DNA from 2 places in the Streptomyces winkii genome. Region 1 is predicted to be linked to the other one. Evidence: riboswitches for the same ligand, from Rfam matches in the RefSeq annotation. Region 1 holds a riboswitch; the other holds the start of a gene.
The links. A riboswitch is a leader RNA that binds a small molecule or an ion and turns the genes downstream of it on or off. The one in region 1 is predicted to bind glycine.
Positions count from the first base shown of each region.

Region 1 (4,407 bases):
TCTTCTTGGCGTGCTCCTTCTTCGAGAGGATCACGCCGCCGCGCGGGCCGCCGAGCGTCTTGTGCGTGGTGGTCGTGACCACGTCGGCGTACGGCACAGGGGAGGGGTGCAGCCCGGCGGCGACCAGGCCCGCGAAGTGCGCCATGTCGACCAGCAGCAGGGCGCCGACCTCGTCGGCGATGCGGCGGAAGGCGGGGAAGTCCAGCTGCCGGGGGTACGCGGACCAGCCGGCGATGATCATCTGCGGCCGGTGCTCGCGCGCGAGCCGCTCGACCTCGTCCATGTCGACCCGGCTCGTCTCCTCGTCGACGCGGTACGCGACGACGTTGTACAGCTTGCCGGAGAAGTTGATCTTCATGCCGTGCGTGAGGTGGCCGCCGTGCGCCAGGTCCAGGCCCATGATCGTGTCGCCCGGCTTGAGCAGCGCGAACATCGCCGCGGCGTTGGCGGAGGCGCCGGAGTGCGGCTGCACGTTCGCGGCGTCCGCGCCGAAGAGGGCCTTGATCCGCTCGCGGGCGATGTCCTCGATCACGTCGACGTGTTCGCAGCCGCCGTAATAGCGGCGCCCCGGGTAGCCCTCCGCGTACTTGTTGGTGAGGACGGAGCCCTGGGCCTCCAGCGAGGCGACGGGCGCGAAGTTCTCCGACGCGATCATCTCGAGGGTGGACTGCTGGCGGTGGAGCTCGGCGTCGACGGCGGCGGCGACGTCCGGGTCCACCTCGTGGAGAGAGCTGTTCAGAAGCGACATGAAAACATCCCTGGTGGCAGGCCGGTCGGGCACATTGGCGGACGTACGGGCTTAGGTGGCGGGCGGAGGCCGGCGGCTCAGCTTCCGGCGGTGAACGAGGCGTACTCGTCGGCGGACAGCAGACCGTCGGGCTCGCCGGAGAGGCGCACCTTGAACAGCCAGCCGCCTTCGAACGGGGCGGAGTTGACGAGCGCCGGATCGTCCACGACGTCCTGGTTGATCTCGGTGACCTCACCGGAGACGGGCGCGTACAGATCGCTGACCGACTTGGTCGACTCCAGTTCGCCGCAGGGTTCGCCCGCGGTGACCGTGGCACCGGTCTCGGGGAGCTGGACGAAGACGACGTCGCCGAGCGCGTCGGCCGCGTGCGCCGTGATGCCGACCGTCGAGACGCCGTCCTCGGCGTCCGACAGCCACTCGTGCTCCTTGCTGTAGCGCAGCTGCTGCGGGTTGCTCATGGTGGGATTCTCCTGGATGAGAGGGGGACGGAGGGAATCAGTCTTGGCCAGTGGGACGCACGACACGTTAAGGGGCCGGGGGCACCACCCAGCGGTCATGGCCGAGGGGGAGGCCCCCGGCGTGGCCCGGCCGGGCGGATGTCAGCGCTGCCGCTTGTAGAAGGGGAGCGCCACGACCTCGTACGGCTCGTGCTTGCCGCGGATGTCCACGGCGACGCCCTCGGTGCCGGGCTCCGCGAACGCCGGGTCGACGTACGCCATGGCGATCGGCCTGCCGAGGGTGGGCGACGGCGCACCCGAGGTCACCTCGCCGATGACCGAGCCGTCCGCGGCGGAGACCACTCCGTAGCCGGCGCGCGGCACGCGGCGCCCCTCCGCGATCAGGCCGACGAGCTTGCGCGGCGGAGCCTTCTCGGCCTTCTCCGCGGCGGCCTCCAGCGGCTCGCGCCCGACGAAGGCACCGTCGTTCGCCGTCTTCTCGAACTTCACGATCCGGCCCATGCCCGCGTCGAACGGCGTGGTGTGCGTGGTCAGTTCGTGCCCGTACAGCGGCATCCCCGCTTCGAGGCGCAGCGTGTCGCGGCAGCTCAGCCCGCACGGCACGAGCCCGGCGGGCGCACCCGCCTCGGTGAGCGCCTCCCACACGGCGACCGCGTCGGCGGGGGAGACGAAGAGCTCGAAGCCGTCCTCGCCGGTGTATCCCGTACGGGCGATGAGGGCGTCGTGGCCGGCGACGGTGCCCGGCAGCCCCGCGTAGTACTTCAGCCCCTCCAGGTCGGCGTCCGTGAGGCCCTTCAGGATGCCCGCGGCCTCCGGGCCCTGCACGGCGATCAGGGCGTAGGCGTCGCGGTCGTCGCGCACCTCGGCGTCGAAGCCGGCGCTGCGCTCGCGCAGGGCGTCGAGCACGGTCTGCGCGTTCGCGGCGTTGGCGACGACCATGTACGTCTGCTCGCCGGTGCGGTAGACGATCAGGTCGTCGAGGATGCCGCCCGAGGCGTCGCACAGCATGGTGTAGCGGGCGCGGCCGACGGCGAGCCGCGAGAGATGGCCGACCAGCGCGTAGTCCAGCAACTCGGCGGCGCGCGGCCCGGAGACGGTGATCTCGCCCATGTGGGAGAGGTCGAAGAGCCCCGCGCGCGTGCGCACGGCGATGTGCTCGTCGCGTTCGCTGCCGTAGCGCAGCGGCATGTCCCAGCCTGCGAAGTCGGTCATCGTCGCGCCGAGCGCGCGGTGTACGGCGTCCAGGGCGGTGGTGCGCGGGCCGCCGCGGGTGGCGCCGCTGTCGGTGTCGCTCATGTCAGGCTCCCGTGACTCGGTGACGCGGATGTCCTCCCCATCTGTCATCGGAACCTGAGAGGTTCGCCACGAGCCCTCGCGGGGCCGCGGCTTGCACCGTGGGTGGAGCCGCACAGAGCGGCCCGCTTTTCAGATCTGCCTCGTCCTGCGCGGTATCGGTGCCTGAGAGATTCAAGGGAGGACTTGCTCCTTCGGCGCCCCGGCTGCCCCGCGCGTGCGCGTGGCCGGGAACTCTCCCGCGTGGATTCAAGCGGCCGGTATGGAGTTGACTGGCCCGCTCATGATGGCACGGCGCCGCAGGGGCGTCGACGGTGCCTGCCGCCGGGACCTCGGGGATGAAATGACGCCGCCTTGCTGCGCATTACCATTTCTTGACACTCTCGGAGGCGAGCCGCCGGACGGCGGCCTTATTCGGGGAGGGGCGATCAGGTGGGCAGCCTGCGCAGTGCGTACGCGACCGTGACCGGCTGGGGGTATTCACCGTCCGGCCCGCGCAGAGACGCCGCCGCGACCGGGGTGCCCGCTTCCGTGGAGACGGCAGCTCCGGCCGCGGCGGCCGGGCTTCCCGGCGCGCACGGTCCCCATGAACTCTCCGATGGCCACGGGCCGCCCGAAACGCGCGAACGGTCAGGTCCGCCCGGACAGTCCGAGCCGTCCGGCCCGGCCCGTGCGGCCGTCCCGAGGCCCGTGCCCCAGGATCTGCGTGGCACGGCCGTCCGCCGGACGCTGCGCTTCCCCACCGGCGACCGGGTCGTCGTCTCCGGGCTCCCGGGCAGCGGGAAGTCGACGCTGATCCGCCGCGTCCTCGCGCTCCAGGACGCCGTCCGCCGCATCGACTCCCAGGACGTGCGCGAACGCTGGGCGGCCGCGCTGCCGCAGTGGCTGCCGTACGCCGTCTACCGTCCCCTCGTCCGCCTCGCGCACTACGCGGGGCTGCGGCGCGCGCTGGCCTCCGGCGCGAGTGTCGTCGTGCACGACTGCGGCAGCCAGGCGTGGGTGCGCAACTGGCTGGGCCGGGACGCCTTCCGGCGGGGCCGCACCCTCCATCTCGTCCTCCTCGACGTACCGCCCGCGACGGCGCTGCGCAGCCAGGCCGAGCGGGGGCGGACGGTCTCCGGTTACGCCTTCATGCGCCACCGCAGGGCCGTGCGGCAGCTCATCGCGGACGCGGAGTCCGGGCGGCTGCCGCCCGGCTGCGGTTCGGTGGTGCTCCTCGACCGCGCCGCGGCGGGGGCGCTCGCCGGGATGGCCTTCGACCAGACGGGCATGGCTTTCGACTAGAGCCTTCGAGCAGAGCTTTCGAGCGGAGCCTTCAGGCAGAGGTGTGGCGGCGGGGCGTTCCGTGTCCCCGGCCGCTGTTCCGGCGGCAGTTGCGGTGCCGTTCCGGGTCCGCCGCGTCGCCGAACCCCCGTCCCTACACGTACGGCGGACCGCCCGCACCCCGCTGTGACCACCGCACTAATGTTTCCGTCATGACCATTCCTCAGCAGTACGGTCCGGGCCACGGCGGAGGCTGGCCCGGCAACGAACTGGAGGAGGCCCTCGCCGCCTCCCTCCAGGTGCCCGGCGCCGGTGCCCGGCTGCTGGAGGTGTTCGGTCGCAGCAGTATCTGGGTGCCGCTTCCGGAGGGCGGCGGCCCCGACAGCCCCGACCTGGATCTGCCGACGGTCGAGTTGAACGGCGGCGTCTACGTGCCGGTGTTCAGCTCCGAGCAGCAGTTCCTGCACGTCGTGGGCACCCATATGTCCTTCACCGTCGCGCCCGCCCGCGAGTTCGCCCGCGGGCTGCCGCCGCAGGTCGGCATCGCCGTCAACCCGGAGGGCACCGTCGGCATGCCGCTGCCCCCGGAGGCCGTCGCGGAGCTGTGCTCCAACACCCCCGGCGAGCAGGCCGCTTGGGGTGTCG
Region 1 is NZ_JASTTH010000009.1:301,153-305,559, reverse strand. Features, by position in the region: gene glyA (serine hydroxymethyltransferase) at 1-748, opposite strand, end outside; gene gcvH (glycine cleavage system protein GcvH) at 826-1,206, opposite strand; gene gcvT (glycine cleavage system aminomethyltransferase GcvT) at 1,348-2,502, opposite strand; glycine riboswitch at 2,643-2,751, opposite strand; gene QQM67_RS26765 (AAA family ATPase) at 3,019-3,783, shown strand; gene QQM67_RS26760 (enhanced serine sensitivity protein SseB) at 3,975-4,407, shown strand, end outside.

Region 2 (4,407 bases), on a different contig from region 1:
CGATCATCGCCTCGCAGAACCGGTCGAGTTCCGCCAGGTCCTCGCTCTCGGTGGGCTCCGTCATGAGCGTCCCCGGCACGGGGAACGACATGGTCGGCGCGTGGAAGCCGTAGTCGATCAGCCGCTTGGCCACGTCGTCGATGCTCACGCCGGTCTGCTTCGTCAGCGGCCGTACGTCGATGATGCACTCGTGCGCGACGAGTCCGCGCGGACCCGTGTAGAGCACCGGGTAGTGCGGCTCCAGGCGCTTGGCGATGTAGTTGGCGCCGAGCACGGCCACCTGCGTGGCCCTGCGCAGCCCTTCGGCTCCCATCAGCCGGACGTACGCCCACGAGATCGGCAGGATTCCGGCCGAGCCCCAGGGCGAACCGGAGACCGGGCCGATGCCGGTCGACGGGCCCGCGGCGGGCTGCAGGGGGTGGTTGGGCAGATGCGGTGCGAGGTGCTCGCGCACGCCGATCGGGCCGACGCCCGGTCCGCCGCCGCCGTGCGGGATGCAGAAGGTCTTGTGCAGGTTGAGGTGTGAGACGTCGGCGCCGAACTTGCCGGGACGGGCGAGCCCCATCAGGGCGTTGAGGTTCGCCCCGTCCACGTAGACCTGCCCGCCGGCGTCGTGCACGGCCGCGCAGATGTCGGTGATGTGCTCCTCGAAGACGCCGTGCGTGGAGGGGTAGGTGACCATCAGCACGGACAGTTCGTCGCCGTACTGCTCGATCTTCGCGCGCAGGTCGGCGGTGTCGACGTCGCCGTCCTCGCTGGTCTTGATCACCACGACCCGCATCCCGGCCATCACGGCGCTGGCGGCGTTCGTGCCGTGCGCCGAGGACGGGATCAGGCACACGGTGCGCTGGTCGTCCCCGCGCGAGCGGTGGTAGGCGCGCACCGCCAGCAGGCCCGCCAGCTCGCCCTGGGAGCCCGCGTTGGGCTGCAACGACACCTGGTCGTATCCGGTGATCTCCGCGAGCTGCTCCTCCAGCTGCCGGATCAGCGCCAGGTAGCCCTCGGCCTGGTCGCCCGGCGCGAAGGGGTGCAGCGACGCGAACTCCGGCCAGGTGACGGCCTCCATCTCGGCGGTCGCGTTGAGCTTCATCGTGCACGACCCGAGCGGGATCATGCCCCGGTCGAGCGCGTAGTCCCGGTCCGCCAGCCTGCGCAGGTAGCGCAGCATGGCCGTCTCGGAGCGGTGCTCGTGGAAGACGGGGTGGGTCAGGTAGTCGTCGGTACGCAGCAGCGCCTCGGGCAGTGCGTCCGGGAGCTCGCCGTCCACGGCGCGGTCGTCCAGCTCCCCGGCGTCCGCCTCCACGCCGAAGGCGGCCCAGACAGCCTTCAGCTGGGCCCGGCCCGTGGTCTCGTCGCAGGCCATCCCGACGTGGTCGGCGTCCGTCTCGCGCAGGTTCACGCCCGCCTCGCGGGCGCGGGCGACGATCTCGGCCGCACGCCCCGGGACCCTGGCCGTGACGGTGTCGAAGTAGCTGCCGTGGACGATCTCCACGCCGCCTCCGCGCAGCCCCTCGGCGAGCAGCGTCGCGTAGCGGTGGGTACGGCGGGCGATGCGGGCCAGGCCCTCGGGCCCGTGGTACACGGCGTACATCCCGGACATCACCGCGAGCAGCACCTGTGCGGTGCAGATGTTGCTGGTCGCCTTCTCGCGGCGGATGTGCTGCTCGCGGGTCTGAAGGGCGAGGCGGTAGGCCTGGTCGCCGTCGGCGTCCTTGGACACTCCGACGAGGCGGCCGGGCAGGCTGCGGGCGTACTTGTCGCGCACCGACATGTAGCCGGCGTGCGGCCCGCCGAAGCCCATGGGCACACCGAAGCGCTGGCTCGACCCCACGGCGATGTCGGCGCCGAGGGAGCCGGGCGAGCTGAGCAGCGTGAGGGCCAGCAGATCCGCGGCGACCGTCACGACGGCGCCGAGCTCGTGCGCCTGGTCGATGACCGCGCGGTGGTCCCGCACGGCGCCGGACGCTCCCGGGTACTGGAGCAGCATCCCGAAGACGCCGCGTTCGGCCACCTCCGCGGGGATGCCGTCGGTCAGGTCCGCGACCACGACCTCGACGCCGGTCGGCTCGGCGCGCGTACGGATCACGGCGACGGTCTGCGGCAGGCAGTCGGCGTCGACGAGGAAGACCCCCTGCTTGACCTTGCCCACGCGCCGGGAGAGCGCCATGGCCTCGGCCGCGGCCGTGGGCTCGTCCAGGAGCGAGGCACCGGAGGTCGGGAGACCCGTCAGATCGGCCACCATGGTCTGGAAGTTGAGCAGGGCCTCCAGCCGTCCCTGCGAGATCTCCGGCTGGTAGGGCGTGTACGCGGTGTACCAGGCCGGGTTCTCCATGACGTTCCGCAGGACGACGGACGGCGTGAACGTCCCGTAGTAGCCGAGGCCGATCATGGACGGGAGCACCCGGTTCCGGGAGGCGAACTCGCGCAGCTCGGCGATGACCTCGGCCTCGGTGCGGGCGGGCGGCAGGTTCAGGGCCTCGTTGCTCTTGATCACTTCGGGGACGGCGGCCGCGGTGAGCTCGTCGAGGGATCCGTACCCCACTTGGGCGAGCATCTTGGCCTGAGCACCGGCGTCGGGGCCGATGTGCCGCGATTCGAAGGGGGTTCCGCGTTCCAGATCGGCGAGAGGGATGCGGTTGGCAGTCATCTGCGGGGGCCTCCTGGTCACTGTGACCTTCGGGGACACCACGGCGCTGGTGCCCGGACGCCCTCCCCCTCTGTCATCGCGACCTGAGAGTTTCACCGGCCCGCCCCGGCTGAGCGGCGGCCCGGCTTTCACCGTCGGTGAGGAGGAGCCCAGGCACTGCTCGGCCCGCCCTGCTTTCCAGAGTGACCTCACCCGCGCGGTACGTGAGCCTGAGAGATTCCGGGGAGGAGTTGCTCCTTCGGCGCCCCCGGCTGACGCCGGAGGACTCTCCCGCTCGGGGTCCACAGCCGGTTCCGAGCCTACCAGCGGTTCCTGTCACAGGGGCCCCGAGGTGCACTCGGGTGGCCAACCGCTGAAATGTGCCTTTGGGTGGTAATACGGCTTGTACGACCGGCTCTCGGCGTCCTCGGCGCCCCCGCAGCTCGCCGTTGCGCGGCAGTACGGCAAGGCCGAGGGAGGGGTTCGTCAGACCACCAGACCCAGGGCCGGCCTCGTCGCGCGACGCACCCGGTGCCCCGGTCAGGACGACTTGGAGGGACCGTGCAGAACGACATCGATCCACGGAGCCTTATCGGGCGCAGAGCGCTCGACAGCAGCGGCTGCAAGATCGGGACCATCGGCGAGGTCTACCTCGACGACGCGACCGGCGAGCCCGAGTGGGCGGCCGTGCGCACGGGGCTCTTCCGGCGCGAGGCCCTCGTACCGCTGGAACCGAGCGAGCTGGTCGGCGGCGTCCTCCGCGTCCCGTTCGAGCGGGCTCTGGTGCGCAGCACACCGGTCCTGGGCGTGGGCAGGCATCTCTCTCCGCGCCAGGAGCTTCAGCTCTACCTCCACTACGGGCTGGACGTGCCGCCTTCACCGGAGGCCGGGGGCCCCTCGGCCTCCCCCTCTGCGAAGTCTCCGGGCTCGGCCGCATCGCCCTCGTCCCCCTCGTCGCCCCCTGCCGACAGGGACTTCGGACGGATAGCGGGAACCGAGAGCTGAGACGGTTCTTCCGTCGCTTCCCCTGCCGGGTCCGGCGGATCCGCACGGCCGTGCCGCGACATCGCGGCGAGCGGCGGCGGCTCTGCCGGCTCCAGAGCGGGATCGTCGACCGAGAACGTACGTACGCGCCCGGGCCGCGATCCCGGGTCCTCGAACCGCACGGTGACCCGTCCCAGGCCGCTGCCCTGCACCCAGCCGTGGCCGTGTTCCGTGTGCCGCACGTCCCGTCCGGGGACCCAGCGCCGGCCGCCGCCCGGCAGCTCCGCCGTCTCCGCTACCGCCGCCGGTCCCTGCCGTGGCCGCTCCGGGGCCTCGGCCCCCGTTTCCGTGGACTCACCGGTGCTCGCCGTCGCCTGTGCATGTGCCTGTGCGAACAGATCCTCCTGTGTGAAGTCCGCCAGGCCGCTCACGCCGACGCCGAGCAGCCGCACGCCCGCCGTGGTGTCCACGGTGTCGATCAGCCTGGCCGCGGCCTCGCGCACCACACCCGAGTCGTCGGTGGGGCCGCGGAGGGTCTCCGAGCGCGTCAGGGTGGAGAAGTCGTAACTCCGCACCTTGATCACCACCGTGCGGCCGGATCTGCCCGCAGCGCGCAGCCGCTCCGTACAGCGGTCCGCGAGCCGTGCGACCTGGGCCTGGACGAGCGCCCGGTCGGTGAGATCGACGTCGAAGGTGTCCTCGACCGACACGGACTTCGCGTCGCGCTCCGCGATCACCGGCCTGTCGTCCCAGCCGTTCGCCATCGCGTACAGCGAGGTCCCGTGGGCCTTGCCCAG
Region 2 is NZ_JASTTH010000003.1:705,429-709,835, reverse strand. Features, by position in the region: gene gcvP (aminomethyl-transferring glycine dehydrogenase) at 1-2,647, opposite strand, end outside; glycine riboswitch at 2,835-2,930, opposite strand; gene QQM67_RS11580 (PRC-barrel domain-containing protein) at 3,188-3,631, shown strand; partial or broken gene QQM67_RS11575 (DNA polymerase IV) at 3,568-4,407, opposite strand, start outside.
Region 2: linked by a shared signal. The riboswitch ahead of gcvP (aminomethyl-transferring glycine dehydrogenase) and the one ahead of gcvT (glycine cleavage system aminomethyltransferase GcvT) in region 1 are both predicted to bind glycine.